DNA from 2 places in the Paenibacillus sp. FSL H8-0317 genome. Region 1 is predicted to be linked to the other one. Evidence: riboswitches for the same ligand, from Rfam matches in the RefSeq annotation. Region 1 holds a riboswitch; the other holds the start of a gene.
What was found. Region 1 has a riboswitch for FMN ahead of ribD (bifunctional diaminohydroxyphosphoribosylaminopyrimidine deaminase/5-amino-6-(5-phosphoribosylamino)uracil reductase RibD). Riboswitches for the same ligand answer to the same signal wherever they lie in the genome.
Positions count from the first base shown of each region.

Region 1 (7,981 bases):
GGAGAGTTGTCATTTTTGTAGACACTTCCCCAAGTGTGATGATTTTGCCTACGACCTTCTTCGATCTGTGTGAACATGCGGAGGAGAACAGACAGACGGCATTGATGGGGACGTATTTACGATGGGTGCGTTTTGCAGGGATTCTCATATCGTTGTTTTTGCTACCACTATGGCTTCTCATGGTTATTGACCCTTCGATTAAACCGATGGGGCTCGACTTCATTGGTCCGCAGGAGAATGTAAAGCTGCCACTGATTCTACAGTTTCTACTGATCGAACTGGGCGTCGATTTATTACGGATGGCAGCGGTCCATACGCCTACACCTCTGGCATCGGCTATGGGCTTGATCGCGGCAATTCTAGTCGGGGATATCGCCGTCAAAACAGGATATTTTGTCAATGAAGTTGTACTCTATATGGCTATCGCAGCCATCGGTATGTTTGCTACGCCGAGTTACGAGCTTGGACTTGCCAACAGGCTAGTCAGGTTGGTTCTGTTAATTGCTGTTGCGATATTCAAGGTTCCGGGATTGGTCGTGGGCTGTACCTTGCTCATATTGGCCCTTACCGTTCACCGGTCGTACAATTCTTCGTATCTCTGGCCTTTTATACCGTTTAATGCAAAAGCCCTGGGCAATTTTTTATTCCGGCTACCGTTGCTGGAAAATAAAAAACGTCCATCATTTAATAAAACCCGTGATAACACCAAAATGTCCGATGATCCGGACGGGGAACTGCGAAAAAGTAAAAAACACAAATGATCTTCCGAAAAATCCATTCATCTCGCTGTCTAATTTGATATACTGGTGTAAAATCATTGGAATATCAATTGTTCCAGTATATAAAAAGTGAGGAATGCAGATTATGTATTTACATGGTACAAGTAAAATAAATGCGCAAGGACATCTGGAGATTGGCGGAGTTGATGCAACAGATCTGAAAGAACAATTTGGAACTCCCCTGTATGTTGTGGACGAGCAATTGGTTCGCGAGCGTTGCAGAGAGTACATGGAAGCATTCCGTGCTTCCGGACTGGGCTTCCAGGTTGCTTACGCAAGTAAAGCATTCTGTGTAATGGCGATGTGTGCCCTTGCAGCAGAAGAAGGACTTTCCCTGGATGTTGTATCTGATGGTGAACTGTTTACTGCACTGCAAGCAGGATTCCCAGCTGAGCGCATTCACTTCCACGGTAACAACAAAACGTTGGAAGAGATCGAAATGGCTCTTGATGCGGAGATCGGATGTTTTGTTGTTGATAACTTCAATGAATTGCATCTGTTGCAGGCTGTAGCAGCGGACAAAAATCGTAAAGTGAACATTTTGCTTCGTGTGACGCCTGGTGTTGAGGCACATACGCATGAATATATTTCCACAGGTCAAACGGATTCGAAATTTGGATTCGATATCGGCAATGGTACAGCATTTGAAGCGATTGACTTGGCTTCCAAGCAGTCCAACCTGGTATTGCTCGGTGTGCATTCCCACATTGGTTCCCAGATCTTCGAAGTTGAAGGCTTCCAGATGGCTGTTCAACGTGTTGCTGAATTTGCAGCAAGTGTATATGAGCGTCTTAATGTTGCTTTCAAAGTGGTTAACCTGGGTGGTGGATTCGGAATCCGTTATATCGATGGAGATACGCCGCTTGAAGTTGCGCAATACGTGAAGGCTATTACAGATGCCGTTAAAAATCATTTTGCTCAAATCGGCTATGCCGTACCTGAGATCTGGGTTGAACCAGGCCGCAGCATCGTGGGTGAAGCGGGAACAACGCTGTATACCGTTGGAACAAGCAAAGACATTCCAGGCGTGCGTAAATACGTTGCCGTGGATGGTGGTATGACTGATAACCCACGCCCTGCTTTGTATGAATCCAAGTACGAAGCTGTGCTTGCCAATCGTGCAAATGAGGCTGCTCAGGAAACGGTATCTGTTGCGGGTAAATGCTGCGAGAGTGGCGATATGTTGATCTGGGATCTGGACCTGCCAAAAGTGGAAAGCGGCGATCTGCTCGCTGTAGCTTGCACAGGCGCGTATAACTACTCCATGGCGAGCAACTACAACCGGATTCGTCGTCCGGCAGTTGTATTTGTCAAAGACGGTCAAGGAGATGTCGTGGTACGCCGTGAGACGTATCAAGATATCATCCAGAATGACCTGGTACCTGCACGTATTGGCAAACAGCCAGTGACTCGCTAATTCGTCAAAAGATAATGCGGTTCTGCATTATTCAAGATATAGGGATTTTGCAGTTGAAGCAGATGAAAAGGAACCTTCCTTTTTCGTCTGCTTTTTGCGTATTTGAGCTAAATCATGAAAAAAGTTGTCGTTTTTTTTGCGATCCAGACATTTTCGGTGTACACTAAGAAAAGTGCTGTAATGCTTGGCCCAGGGTCATGCGTTCTGGCACAATTAACGATGGTCAATACGAAAGGAGTCATTTACATATGGCGAAACAAGCGAAAATTAAATTGGCAAACGGCGGAGAAGTTTTGATCGATCTGTTCGATCAAGAAGCTCCAAACACAGTAGCAAACTTTGAGAAACTGGCTAACTCCGGTTTCTACAATGGTCTTACATTCCACCGCGTTATCCCGGGCTTTGTAGCTCAAGGCGGATGCCCTAACGGTAGCGGTGCAGGTGGCCCAGGTTACACAATCAACTGTGAAATTAACCCAAACAAACATGAGCGCGGAACACTTGCTATGGCACATGCTGGCCGTAACACAGGTGGAAGCCAGTTCTACATCTGCTACCAACCGCAACCACATTTGGATGGACAACATACTGTATTTGGTAAAGTAACTAAAGGTATGGAGTTCGTGGACGCTTTGGAAGGTAAAGACAAAATGGAAACTGTTGAAGTTGTAGAAGCTTAATACCTTCACCTTAACTAGATCCAAACATGAAGTGCTTCTTTTAAAGAAGCACTTTTTTTATTTTATGGCTTTAGCCAGTTGAGTGCGTGAAACGCGCGAAACAAAAAAACCACCCGCTATGCGGGTGGAGGGATCAAGGGTTTGACCACCAAGACCATTCCGATAAAATTGAGATGTTCAGGCTCAAAGAAAGGAATGGTCTTAGATGGCAAACAAGAGCTATAGCCTAGCTCACACAAAGTGGATGTGCAAATACCACATTGTATTCACCCCGAAGTATAGACGGAAAGAAATCTATAATCAAGTGAGAAAAGACTTAATCGAAATTTTTAGACGTCTGTGTAAGTACAAGGGAGTAGAAATTATAGAAGGTCATATGATGCCCGATCATGTTCACATGTTGGTAGCGATTCCACCGAAAATAGCTGTCTCAACGTTCATGGGATATCTAAAGGGAAAAAGTTCGTTAATGATATTCGAGAAGCATGCCCAGCTCAAGTATAAATACGGCAATCGAAAGTTTTGGGCAGAAGGGTACTATGTGAGTACAGTGGGTCTAAATGAAGCAACGGTAAGAAAGTATATTCGTGAACAAGAAGCACATGATCAAGCGTTAGATAAGCTGAGTGTAAAAGAATACGAAGATCCATTCAGCAGTAATCGGACCAAAAAGAAGTAAAACCAGTTTAACTGGTGAGTGAAAGTGACAAATAACACTGAGCCTGAACAGCCCTGCTGTCAGGCTAGCGTCTTTAGGCGCAGTTTGGCAACAGGGGGTTATACCCCAAGAGCAAACCACCCGTTGGACGGGTGGTCCTGATTTTTTTACATACTTGAAATCGATGATTAGAAAGGATGAATAAAACCTTGGATATGGTTACTCAGCTAAGCTTGTTAAAACTAATTTATAGTGAGCGCACGTTGTGGGATGAAGAACTGCAGGCATCGCGGCATGTCGTTCCGGATAGTCTATCCGTAAAGGATCGAGAAGCGCTTGAGGCAGCCGGGCATGAACCGAATCGATTTGTACGTCCGCAACATGATGAAACGATTACTGAGCTGAAAAAAGTTGCAAATCAATGGACGATCAATGATGCAGCGCAGGCCTTTGTATCCTCTTTGTGGTCAGCACCCATGATTTGGCGCTCGTTGCTTACAAGCAAGCTTATTGCGAGCAGTATGCCAAGTCATGAACATACGCCATATCCATCTTCGAACACTTGTAAGATCTGCGGATTAAGTGTAGATCAAGCAATCGACACGACGCTGCAATGGTATTGGCGGATGACCAATGGAACCCCGTTGGACGGTGATCCTTTTGGAAGCGTGTTGGCACTTCGAGAACTGGCTACCGCGAAGGAGATTCCAATACCCAATGATTACGACCGCTGGACATTCCGTGCGGTGTTAACGGTGCTCCGCGAGTTACCTCCCAAAACACGTTACAGCAAGGCAGCAGTAGCGCTCAAGAAGGAACGTCTTTTGCCTACACAGAAGGAATATGTCTACCGTGATTTGCTTGAGACGTTAGCTCTGATTGGCATACTGGATACGCCGGAGCATCCTGGTATGATCACGGAATTTACCTCTTATATGCAACGTGACGCACGCCCCAATGTGCGGGTTGAAGTGCAGGCCCCTCTGGCGTGGTGGGATTCATCTGTCGGAATTAATGAGAACAACCTGAACAAAATATTTCAAGATTTTGATCTGAATAATATATCTCTTGCGGATAAGCCTGATGAGAGTCCAGCAGTAAAGGACACGATCTTAGGTGCATTGGAGAAGAAGAGAAGTGTTCGCGGAAAAGTGCCAAAGGCATCTCCTGATGCAGGTACCGGGGAGGTACAGTCTGGCGATGTGTATGCTGTTCGGGTCCGGGAAGGTGTATGGGTGACAGTATATTGTCACGAAGTCAGAGACAAGCGCGTCATCGTCGAATATCTGGATGGTGTCTTTCCAGAGATGCCGGGAAAAGCAGATTTGCATGGGACGTTTCGACCGAGAGCGAATGGACGCTGGAAATGCTCGGCTATTGCGATTGATTCCACAAGTTGGGTCAGAAGGGTGGCAAGAGAGTTCCCGCTTCCGACTTCGCCCCTGCAAGAACCTGACCGCATTCCATTTCATAATGCCAAAGAATTAAAGCATATGGCGAGCTGGTGTTTTCCTGATATGTAGAATGATACGATGGATGTGAAAATGTGCCTCCAAGCAAAAACCGTACCTCCTGAGAGGAAGCGGTTTTTTGTTGTTTCTTAGCTTATTAAAAGTTAGTATGTGACAAAAAGGAACAAAAAACAATTGATTTTTTGGCATTAAAGTGCTAACATCCAAGTAATAACGAAAGCAATCCTTCAGGGCAGGGTGCAATTCCCTACCGGCGGTGATGCAGGAAGTGTAAGGACCTATGTGTCCAGCACTTGATGCAAAGTCCGTGACCTGTCTGCCATTGGCAGATGGCTGATCTGGTGTAATTCCAGAACCGACAGTATAGTCTGGATGGGAGAAGGAGAGGTGCAGACCTAACAGGTTAGCATTCAGCAGGAGTATTGCTGCACGGTCACGATGTGTGATGTCTTGCACTGTGCAGGGAAGATCCGGTTACGCCGGACAGTTCCATACATATGCCGCACTATAAAAGCTCTTTACCTGTAATTGATGTTCATTAAGGTATGTGTCTATTTTCACTTGCCCGAAATGAAGTTTTGGGCAAAGTGTTGGCGTGCTGTATCCATTTCACTCCTGCTGTTGACATTTGTCTCTCATCATCCCCATCGAACTGATTGTTCGACGGGGATTTTTTAATAAACAAGACTTTAAACCGCGGGGTGAACGGATTTGGAAATGATCAATGATGAATTTTATATGGCACTGGCATTGGATATGGCGGAACGAGCACAGGGACAGACGGGGATCAATCCGGTCGTTGGATGTGTAGTTGTGAAAGAAGGTCGTATTGTAGGCCTGGGGAGCCATCTGAAACGTGGAACCGGTCATGCAGAGGTGCATGCACTTAACATGGCAGGCAGTGATGCAGAAGGAAGTACGGTATACGTTACACTTGAGCCTTGTAGTCATTATGGCAAGACGCCACCTTGTAGTGAACGCCTGATTCATGAAAAGGTGAAACGTGTTGTGGTATGTTGTGAAGATCCAAATCCGCAAGTATCCGGCAGAGGCATAAGCATGCTTCGTCAACAAGGCATTGAAGTTGAAGTTGGCGTACTGCGTGAGCGTGGAAGACGCATGAATGAAAAATTCATTAAATTTATTACAACGGGTCTACCTTTTGTGACACTGAAGACAGCTACAACTTTGGATGGGAAAATTGCTACTCGCAGCGGAGACAGCAAGTGGATCTCGAACGAGCCTGCTCGTGAGATTGTGCATGCCCTTCGTCATCGTCACCAGGGAATTATGGTTGGCGTGGACACAGTGATTGCCGATAATCCAGAACTTACAACCCGTTTGCAAGTCGAAGGCATTAGTCCGGTGCGCATTGTGGTGGATTCCAAGTTACGTCTTCCCGTAGGTGCCAAAATGGTTAAGGATGGTCTTGCTCCAACATGGGTGCTAACAACAGACGAAGCCAGTCCTGAAGCTGCTGAACGTTTGGAAGCCTACGGCGTCGAAATTATACGCTGTGGTCCTGGACCACGTGTGGATCTGTTAAACGGACTTAGCAAGTTGGGTGAGCGTGACATTGGTTCAATTTTGCTTGAAGGTGGAGGTACCTTGAATGGAGCCATGCTGGAGGCAAGGTTGGTCGATCGACTGCTGATGTTTATCGCTCCGAAGATTGTAGGCGGTTATGATACACCTGGAAGCTTCCGCTTCGAAGGTGTGGAACGTATGAATCAGGCGATTCAATTGAATCAGTTGGAGATCGAACAAGTTGGAGATAATATCAGCATTGGTGGTATTCCGGTGTGGCCTGAATAAATAAATGGATTTGAAAGTAGAAAGTTAGGTTTTTTATAACTTGAAAAAGGGAGGCGGCAGCATGTTTACCGGTTTGGTGGAAGAAGTCGGTCAGATCCGGCGTATTGGTCGGAAAGGCGAAGCGATGGTCCTGAATATCGGAGCTTCCGCCATCATGGACGATCTGAAGATTGGTGATAGTGTAGCAGTGAACGGCGTGTGTTTAACTGCGACAACACTCGAAGGTGGAGGTTTTACCGCCGATGTAATGCCTGAAACCTATCGCCATACCAATCTCAGGCAGCTGCAATCTGGCAGTAAAGTTAATCTGGAGCGGGCCATGCAATCAGGCGGTCGTTTTGGCGGACATATCGTTCAGGGTCATGTCGATGGTACTGGAGTGATTGGCAGTATAACACGTGATCAGAATGCAATTGTGTTTGAGATCAAGCCTGATGATCACCAGTTGTTCAAATATCTGATCCCCAAAGGATCGGTTACACTGGATGGCATTAGTTTGACCGTTGTCCATACGTCGGATACGGCATTCACGGTTTCCATTATCCCGCATACCATTGGTGAAACTGTACTAAATGTGAAAAAGACAGGGGATACCATTAATATCGAATGCGATATTTTGGGCAAATATGTGGATCATCTGCTCCAGTATGGGAGAGGACATCGGGAGATGGGTGCTGGCAAGCCGCGCAGTATCAGTGAAGATTTTCTCGCCAATCACGGATTTGCATAAATAGAGAACAGAAATTAACTGGAGGTGGGCCAATGTCAGAACAATCCATTCTGGACACAATAGAAGAAGCCATATATGATCTCATGCGTGGTAAACCCGTCATTGTTGTGGATGATGAAGATCGGGAGAATGAAGGCGATTTTATCGCTTTGGCCGAAAAGGCGACACCTGAAGTCATTAATTTCATGATTACTGAAGGTAGAGGTCTGGTCTGTGTTCCGATTACACAACAACGTGCGGACGAACTTAACCTGAAACCAATGGTTCAACAAAATACGGATTTCCATGGAACAGCTTTCACCGTTTCTGTGGACCACAAAGATACGACAACAGGTATCTCGGCACATGAACGTTCTATTACTGTGAAAGGTCTGATTGATCCTGAGGCGAAAGCCGGGGACTTCCGTAAGCCTGGTCACATGTTCCCGTT
Region 1 is NZ_CP150294.1:4,675,589-4,683,569, reverse strand. It holds gene MHB43_RS20935 (spore germination protein) at 1-761, shown strand, start outside; gene lysA (diaminopimelate decarboxylase) at 865-2,196, shown strand; gene MHB43_RS20925 (peptidylprolyl isomerase) at 2,445-2,876, shown strand; gene tnpA (IS200/IS605 family transposase) at 3,082-3,555, shown strand; gene MHB43_RS20915 (hypothetical protein) at 3,750-5,057, shown strand; FMN riboswitch at 5,226-5,394, shown strand; gene ribD (bifunctional diaminohydroxyphosphoribosylaminopyrimidine deaminase/5-amino-6-(5-phosphoribosylamino)uracil reductase RibD) at 5,718-6,821, shown strand; gene ribE (riboflavin synthase) at 6,883-7,551, shown strand; gene MHB43_RS20900 (bifunctional 3,4-dihydroxy-2-butanone-4-phosphate synthase/GTP cyclohydrolase II) at 7,584-7,981, shown strand, end outside.

Region 2 (7,981 bases), 500 kb from region 1:
TTTGGGCAGGTTGTCTTATTCCTGGTCTTTTATCCCTATGCTCGGAAAGGAAGGAATCTTAACAGAGCGGTGATCATCGCCTATATCCTAACGGCTCTCGCTTTAACATTTATCAATCAACTTATCATTTTTGTCTTGGGTCCTCAGATTGCTGCCTATAGTACACTCCCGCTTTTGGAGACAGTACAATTAATCAATTTGACTGAAGTGTTTGAACGGATGGATGCCTTGTTCACTTTACTCCTTTTCCTCGGATTGGGTATTAAAATGGCTGCATTTTTCCATGGCGCCGTAATTGGACTCGAAAGAGTAACTGGAGCGAACTATAGGAAATGGGTGTTTCCAGTAGGGCTTGTTCTATATGGGTTGTCTTTTTTATCACCGACATTCACAGAACATATTGAGATAGGGCGAGGATTCACTTTGAATTATAGTTCTCCTGTATTTCAAATCTTTTTACCCATACTACTATTGGTCGTCATTCTCCTGAGAAAGAAAGGGATGCAGAAAAGCGAAAAAAACTAGCTTTAAATATGAAATTCATATACTCTGGAATCAAAAAACGACCCAGTCGTAACTGAGTCGCTTTAGGCGTTAACCATTAATTGTCATCCAACAATTTCAACGCCATGTCTGATTTCTCCATATCGTGTTTAACTTGCTCTTCTATACTATAGGGATGATACATCTCATTCTTGATCATATAGTCTGCGATCTTTTGGTGGCTTTCGATTGCCGTATCCAATTGAGCTTTAAGGACTTTCCGAACTCGGGGGGTTGCAGTTTCGGTAAGGGCTATCGCATAGGTACGTACCGCCGACTTAGCAGAAAGAAGCATATCGGTGGCAATGGCCATATCATCCATGGGAGCAACGGCTTTAACGAGCATTTCTTTCGTTTTGGTTGTAGTCATAAGAGAACCCTCCTTATTTTAATAGAGATTTTAATTGTTCAATAGCGTTGGAAGAGTTGTCCAAATCATCTTCGATTAAGGATTTTAGTGTGTCGTCTTTTACGAGTTCCAGCATCGTTACGGCTTTGGTGGCACACGAAGTTTTGAGAGTTAGCAGTTCATGTACTTCGAGTTTCTCATGTAATGCAAGTTCCTTAGTTGCCATCATTAAGCACCTCCAAAAAATAGTTGTTTATAATAGCTAATAACCTGCTGCGAAGCATATAAACAGGATTTATTATAATTAATTCGAGAAAAATAGTATTTAACTTTTTATTTATCTGTTGATCTCATATCCAGGTCATGGTGAAGTTCCGTGGCAGGAATGACGGGCTCAGGTATCTGTCCCTTTGGAACAGGATTGGAGATATATACATAGTCTCCGGTTCCATCAGGTGCACTTCCTGTAGCCCATAAACCTTCGGCGGATTCAGTTCCCTCGGAGAGATTCCAGAATTCATAGGCCTGCGGCTGAGATTCTTGCTCGGCTTCAGGAGGGAAAGAGGCTGGAACAACGACTCCATTCTTTTCTTCCAGTTCCTGAATAGCGGCCATCCATTGATACTGGTGATAACGATCACGTGCTAACATTTTACGGAAAGTAGCCCGCACACCTTCATCAGTTGTCATATGGTACAGTCTTGCCACCTGAAGGCGACCCTGACTCTCGGCATGCAAATTGGAGCGCATGTCTGCAAGCAAGTTTCCGCTTGCCACGATATACGAACCATTCCACGGAACACCGTTAGAGTTGGTTGGCAAACCACCAAGACCGCTGACGAGCAGATGTTGTGGGTTGATACCGCCCATAATTGCTGCTGTCACAGGATCCTTAGCGGCTTGTTGTTGTTCCTCAGGAGTAGCACCATCCAGCAACTGACTGATCAATGAGCAGAGCATCTCGACATGTCCAATTTCTTCGGTGCCAATATCCATTAGCATATCTTTATATTTCTCTTCACCTCGACAATTGAATCCCTGAAAAAGATACTGCATCATGACGGTCATTTCACCAAATTGCCCTCCCAACACTTCTTGAACCTGACGTGCAAGCATGGGATCGGGACGATCTACTTTGACTTCAAATTGCAACTCTTTCTGATGTCGAAACATGTGAATCCCTCCAATAAAGATGTCTTAAAATTCTGATGATTTCAAAATTTTATTAACCTGTCTATTGGAAATTAAACAGTAAAATTAAAAAAGACAAAGCAGGAGAATGGGGGCTTCTCCTGCTTTGTCTTTTTAATTCACTACAACATTTTGTTAGACGTCTTCCAATAAACTCTATTCTGAATCCGGTCTTTTGACTTGAAGCGGTGGAGGGATGAGCCAGCCTTTTTCTTTGTTCATTTGAAGAATTCGGAGGCCTAGAGCTGTTTTGGTTGCATGATATTTAGCAAATAACGCGCCAATATCTTCTCTGATCGATTGCCCAATCGTTTGGCTTGCAGCAACCAGACCCATGGCTGTATCGGCTGTTACTTTTGCAGCAATCTCGGGATCTGTGAATCTTGCGCCAGCCGGGATATCCTCAAACTCAACATGTGGTCTTTCCGGCAGTGTTGGTGCAGGGGCAATACCATTTTCAGTCAATAGTGTATCACATTCTTTAATTTCGAGTTTGGCTTGGTCCAGCAGGTCTTCCAAGATTTTCTTCAAATCTTTATCTCCTGCATGACTCATATAAGCTTGGTAGCAAGACACAGCGCCTTTGGCTATTGTGGAACATTGCCATACACTAAAGATTTCACCATAATGCATCGGCTCGTTCTTGGGGTTGCCACTTAGAATACCCATGATTTGATTTCCCTCCAGTATGTTAATTTACCACCAACTTATGATCGCCTGTATTCTATAAAATTATGCACTGAACGGGGAATCGAGGATGTTATCTAAATTAACAACATATTTATTATGTAAACTAAGAGAATCTAAACAAATTTATCTTGTTATTCAAAAAGGAAAAACCAGCAGAACAGGTCTGCTGGTAGGAGTGCAACGTGTATTTTTAGACTGGAAAAAGTGGGTTACCATTCATCCCGATCCATAATTCTGACTTTTCAAGCTGTCCAGCCAGATGTAATAACCAATCTTCACGTCCCTTGGTTGCCATCACCTGAACACCCATTGGCAAACCTTCTGGTGTCATATGCAAAGGCACACTTATCGCAGGCTGGCCTGTTAAATTCGCAAGCTGGGTGAACGGAGTATACGTAAGACTTGGCTCAAACATCTCATAGATGAGTTGTTGCTGCTGGGTCTTGTCCAGTTCGCTGATCCGCATCAGGTTACGGATCTGTTCATCATGAGGTGTTAACTCTCCAATTTTGGGCGCAGAAAATGCATTAACGGGTGTGACGTAGAAGTCGTAACGCTCAAACAAAGTGGACATCTGAGCAGCGGCAACATCCCATTCAGCCAGACTATGCACGAATTCCGCAGCGGACACCTTTTTGCCAGCTTCAGCCAGAACCCAGGATTCAATCTCCATATCATCTGAGGTAAGAATTCGGCCCATGGAACGTTCCATGGAAGAGATCATTGCCGCCATTTCTCCACTGTTCATCATATAGTAGTTCTCCATCAACCGGACTCCGTTAACCGGACTCAGCTTTTCTTCAACAAGATGCCCTTGGTCTTCCAACCAGCGAACGAGTTTGTGCACAGATTCTTTGGCTTCTGCGCTGACGGGTGTACCTACAGGTGAATCTGTTGTGTACGCAATTTTCAGTTTGCGTTGATGAGGATAGCTCATATCTGCCAAGTAACTGCCTGGAAATAGTGGAGCATGAAACGCAGCTTCAGGCTGAATGACTTGCAAAGTATCGAGGAGGGCGGCGCTGTCCCGAACCGAGCGGGACAGGGCAAAATCAATGGATGCGCCTTGCCATTGACGACCAACTCCAGGCCCCACAGGTGTCCGTCCGCGTGTTGGTTTTAATCCAAACAAGCCGCTAAAGGAAGCCGGGATACGAATCGAACCGCCTCCGTCACTGGCTCCGGCAAGCGGGACAATCCCTGAAGCTACTGCCGCGGCAGCACCGCCACTTGACCCACCTGGGGAGTGATTGATATTCCATGGATTGCGAGTTGGACCATGAAGACGGGGCTCGGTAATATTTTTTAAACCAAATTCAGGCGTATTGGTATGTCCTATAATGATAAAGCCTGCATCACGTAGTCGAGTGACAAAATTGGAATTGCGTAATGCACGATGCTCGCTGAACAAACGGGAGCCTGAAGTCAGAAATTCACCTTCCAAGGATTGCGAAATATCTTTCAGGAGCAGGGGCACACCGGCAAAAGGTTGTTCGCCGGGGCGAACCAAACCGGCTTCCTCCCGTGCGCGATTTTCATATGTACGAATAACCGCATTAAGTTGCGGATTCACTTCTTCAAGGCGTGCAAACGCCGCTTCCAGCATTTCAACCGGGGATACTTCCCGGGATCGGATCAGTTCAGCCAAACCTACGGCGTCGTAGGAGGTATATGAGAATGAAGACATTAATGATCGTTCCTCTCTGAATATAATTCATCTGTTTATTCCATATGTCATCGTACCACCGGATTAGACAAAAGACAAAACATAGAAGAGACGTAGTGCGATGATATGCATATTCGTTATGAGGTTGGAGGGAGAAGAGCGGAGGATTTGCGATATAGAAATAAAGAACAGGGTTAATAGCTCATATTGCTAATTGAGAAAATGATCGAGTAATGGAATTGAAAAAACCACTGCTCATCTAATTTGATGTGCAATGGTTTTATTTTATATTTGACTATTTGTTTATATGTGAACCTCAGATATATCCACTTACTCTGTACGCAGCTTCGGTGCAGCATCAGCCGCAGTTGATGATCTTTCCTGCTGTCTGGAAATGGCGAAGAGGGCCACCCAGATCAGGATAAAACCAAGCAGCTGCTCCCATGTAATCAGTGTACGGAAAGCAATCCAGTTCACCAACACACCCGCCATCGGGAAGCTAAGTTCTGCGAGTGTTGCAACAGATGCTTTGGTTGACGACAGACCTTTGTAATACAACAGAAGACTGAGCAAACCTGGTAACAATGCCTGACCAAGAATGTTGAGGATGACAGCAGTCTGTTCACCCGTTCCGGACGGAAACGTCCATGCCGCACCTTCATTCCACGTCATAAAGATCAGGAGCGGGAGAGCAACGACAAAGCGAAGAGAGGTGACCGTTTCATAACGCGCCTGCCCCAGCATCAATCGGCCCATTACGGTTGAACCTCCCCATAAGGCAGCAGCCCCAAGGGATAACAAGCTTCCAGCATGAATCCAGTTGTCCCAGTTACCTAATGGCAATGTGAAGCCAAATGTAAGCAGGTACGTTCCTGCTAATGCTATGAAGAACAATCCACCAAAGCGACGTGGCAAGGTTTCTTTTAATAACAGTTTAGCCAGCACGATAGCGAAGAGGGGTTGCATTTTTTGCAATAAAAGCACCGTATTTGGATCGTTATGTGTTAGTGCCATGGTGAACAATACCGTTGCGAGTGCTGATCCTCCCCATGAGATAAAAATCACGGCAATCCAGTGGCGAGCACGCAGGTTTTTCAGGTCAGACCGGAATTTCCACAGCACGGGAATGGCAATAAGACTGACGATGATATGTTCCACCAGTACAATCTGCGTGGATGTCATCGTGTTTAGCAAAATAATGCGGAAGAGTGGGTCGACACCCCATAAGGCGGCGCCTAGAACTACAAGCCAGAATCCGGTATTACTTCGTTCCTTGCGGTAAACAGGTGATGCTGCTGATGTCTTTTCCATATTCAGGACTCCTTCGTCAGAACACGGAATCTTCAGTTGGCAAAATCGACAAAAGCCCCCGTTTTGGTATATACCAAATAAACGGGGGCTCATCCAAGGACATGCGTCAGGAAAGAGGCCTTCCCGTGAACGGCATGTCAATGTGTTGATCTTCTCTCATCCGGACTGTACCGTCGGCCTTGGATTCACACCAAGTCAGTCGCTAAATGTCCTTTGTTAAGAACAAATAGCGAGTCGCGGGCTGGTTCCGAAGAACATCACCGCCGGTTGGGAATTGCACCCTACCCCGAAGATCCTATTCAATTATATAGTGTGTTGAACAAGCTGTAACATTAATAAGTTCATCTTATTCCTGTAAGCGCTAGCAGTTCAAGCATTTTTTTTAGAAAACGATTTTCCAGCTGCCTTGCTGTCTGCGAAGGAGTACGATCTGACCAGCGTGATACGCATCATGGAGTACCCAGCGAGCTAGTTCGTGTGCCCATTTCTCTTCGGAGTCCATATATGCGGCTTCAAGATCTGACTCTTGTAGTGCAGCCAATTGATCTCGCAACTGTTGGGCTAATCGAGTTGTACCTTGTAGCAGTGTATTCCATCCGGCTGTGTCAGTTGCATCTCCAGGATTCCCAAATGTGTATTCATTGGAGTCTACAGCAGGAAGGGTAGGCTCCTTACCTTGCATGCGACATAATAAGCGATGGTTGTAATAATACATATGGTTAACCAACTGCCAGATACTTAATCCCCCTGAGGGTGGAATCCAGGCTGCTTGTTCTGCTGTAAGACCCTCCAAGGATTTCGACAAAGGTACAATCCAATTACATTGATCCCAGGTATCATCCTTCTGAATACGTAACACATCTAGTGCTGTTGTTTTCGTCATTGCCTTTTCCTCCTTGCGTATAATTGTGATATGTGTTGTAACTAGCTAAAACTGGTTAATGAGGTTACACTTAATATAACACATCAAAGATGAGTTGTAACCTTCTTTATCAAATTAGATGGTTACACTAAACGGAGGTATATATATGGACAGGTTATGGACCGATTTTGTAAACAGCGATTATCACGACTGGCGTGGGGGAGATCGATCGGAGGACAGGCTTGGGAAGGCGAGCTGGCAGCAAGACTTTCTGGCTCGATGGCAACTTAACGCTTCTGTCCCTGCATCTCCAGAAGATGAGTTGTCCATGAGAAACTTCAGGAACAAATTGAAGGCTCTGGGAGCCCGCTTGTCTTCTGGAGCATCATTAACGGATATAGAAAAACAATGGTTAAATGGCATTATGGAAAAAGGGCATGTGAGAAGAACATTGACTACAATTGATCAGGAACTGAAACTCCAACTGTTAGCTGTAGAAGCACATTGGCATCAGGTTATGGCTGAGGTAGCTGCTGATTTTGCCACGACTTTGGTGGAGGGCGAAGGGCATAGGATTCGGATCTGTGATAATTCGGATTGTCGCTGGATGTTCTATGATGATACCCGAAGCAGAACACAGAAGTACTGTGATGATAAGATGTGTGGAAATCTGATGAAGGTCAGAAGATTTCGGGCGAAACGAAAATCCCAAAATTGATAAATACTAACAATAACTATATAATGTATATATACTAGCGAAAAAATAGTCAGAAGCAGTACAGATTCGTAAGCAGGATATGATCGTCTTTCAAACCAAATCAGATGGGAGATGTGTCTTGTGCGGACAAGTTATCTGTTGAAAAATGGCTGTGTGTTGTCGATGGATGCTCGAATTGGACAGTATAAGAGGGCGGACGTTCTGATCCAAGATTCGTTGATCACGGCGGTTCAACCCGATCTGGATATTCCGGATGCGGAGATCATTGATGCTTCATCGATGATTATTATGCCTGGGCTGGTGGACACGCATCGGCATATGTGGGAATCACTTGTCAAAACAGCGGGAACCAACTGGTCGTTACCAGTTTATTTGCAAAATCTCTATTATGGTGCAATGGGAAGCAAGCTCCGTCCAGAAGATAGTTATATTGCCAACTTGCTCGGTTCCTTGGAAGCGCTTAATGCAGGAGTGACAACGGTGTTGGATTGGAGCATGCCGTATTCCCCTGACCACACGGATGAACTGATTCGTGGACTTCAGGATGCTGGCATTCGGGCGGTATTTGCTCACGGAGTCCCTGGTGAGACGGACTACTGGAATCGGGATAGTCGACTTACGTATTCGAATAATGATGTGAGAAGAGTCAAA
Region 2 is NZ_CP150294.1:4,174,419-4,182,399, reverse strand. It holds gene MHB43_RS18565 (endospore germination permease) at 1-525, shown strand, start outside; gene MHB43_RS18560 (spore coat protein) at 602-913, opposite strand; gene MHB43_RS18555 (spore coat protein) at 927-1,118, opposite strand; gene MHB43_RS18550 (manganese catalase family protein) at 1,226-2,065, opposite strand; gene MHB43_RS18545 (DUF3231 family protein) at 2,240-2,752, opposite strand; gene MHB43_RS18540 (amidase) at 2,964-4,460, opposite strand; gene MHB43_RS18535 (DMT family transporter) at 4,770-5,750, opposite strand; FMN riboswitch at 5,895-6,048, opposite strand; gene MHB43_RS18530 (DinB family protein) at 6,133-6,633, opposite strand; gene MHB43_RS18525 (CGNR zinc finger domain-containing protein) at 6,779-7,330, shown strand; gene MHB43_RS18520 (amidohydrolase family protein) at 7,451-7,981, shown strand, end outside.
Region 2: another riboswitch for FMN. It lies ahead of MHB43_RS18535 (DMT family transporter); the one in region 1 lies ahead of ribD (bifunctional diaminohydroxyphosphoribosylaminopyrimidine deaminase/5-amino-6-(5-phosphoribosylamino)uracil reductase RibD).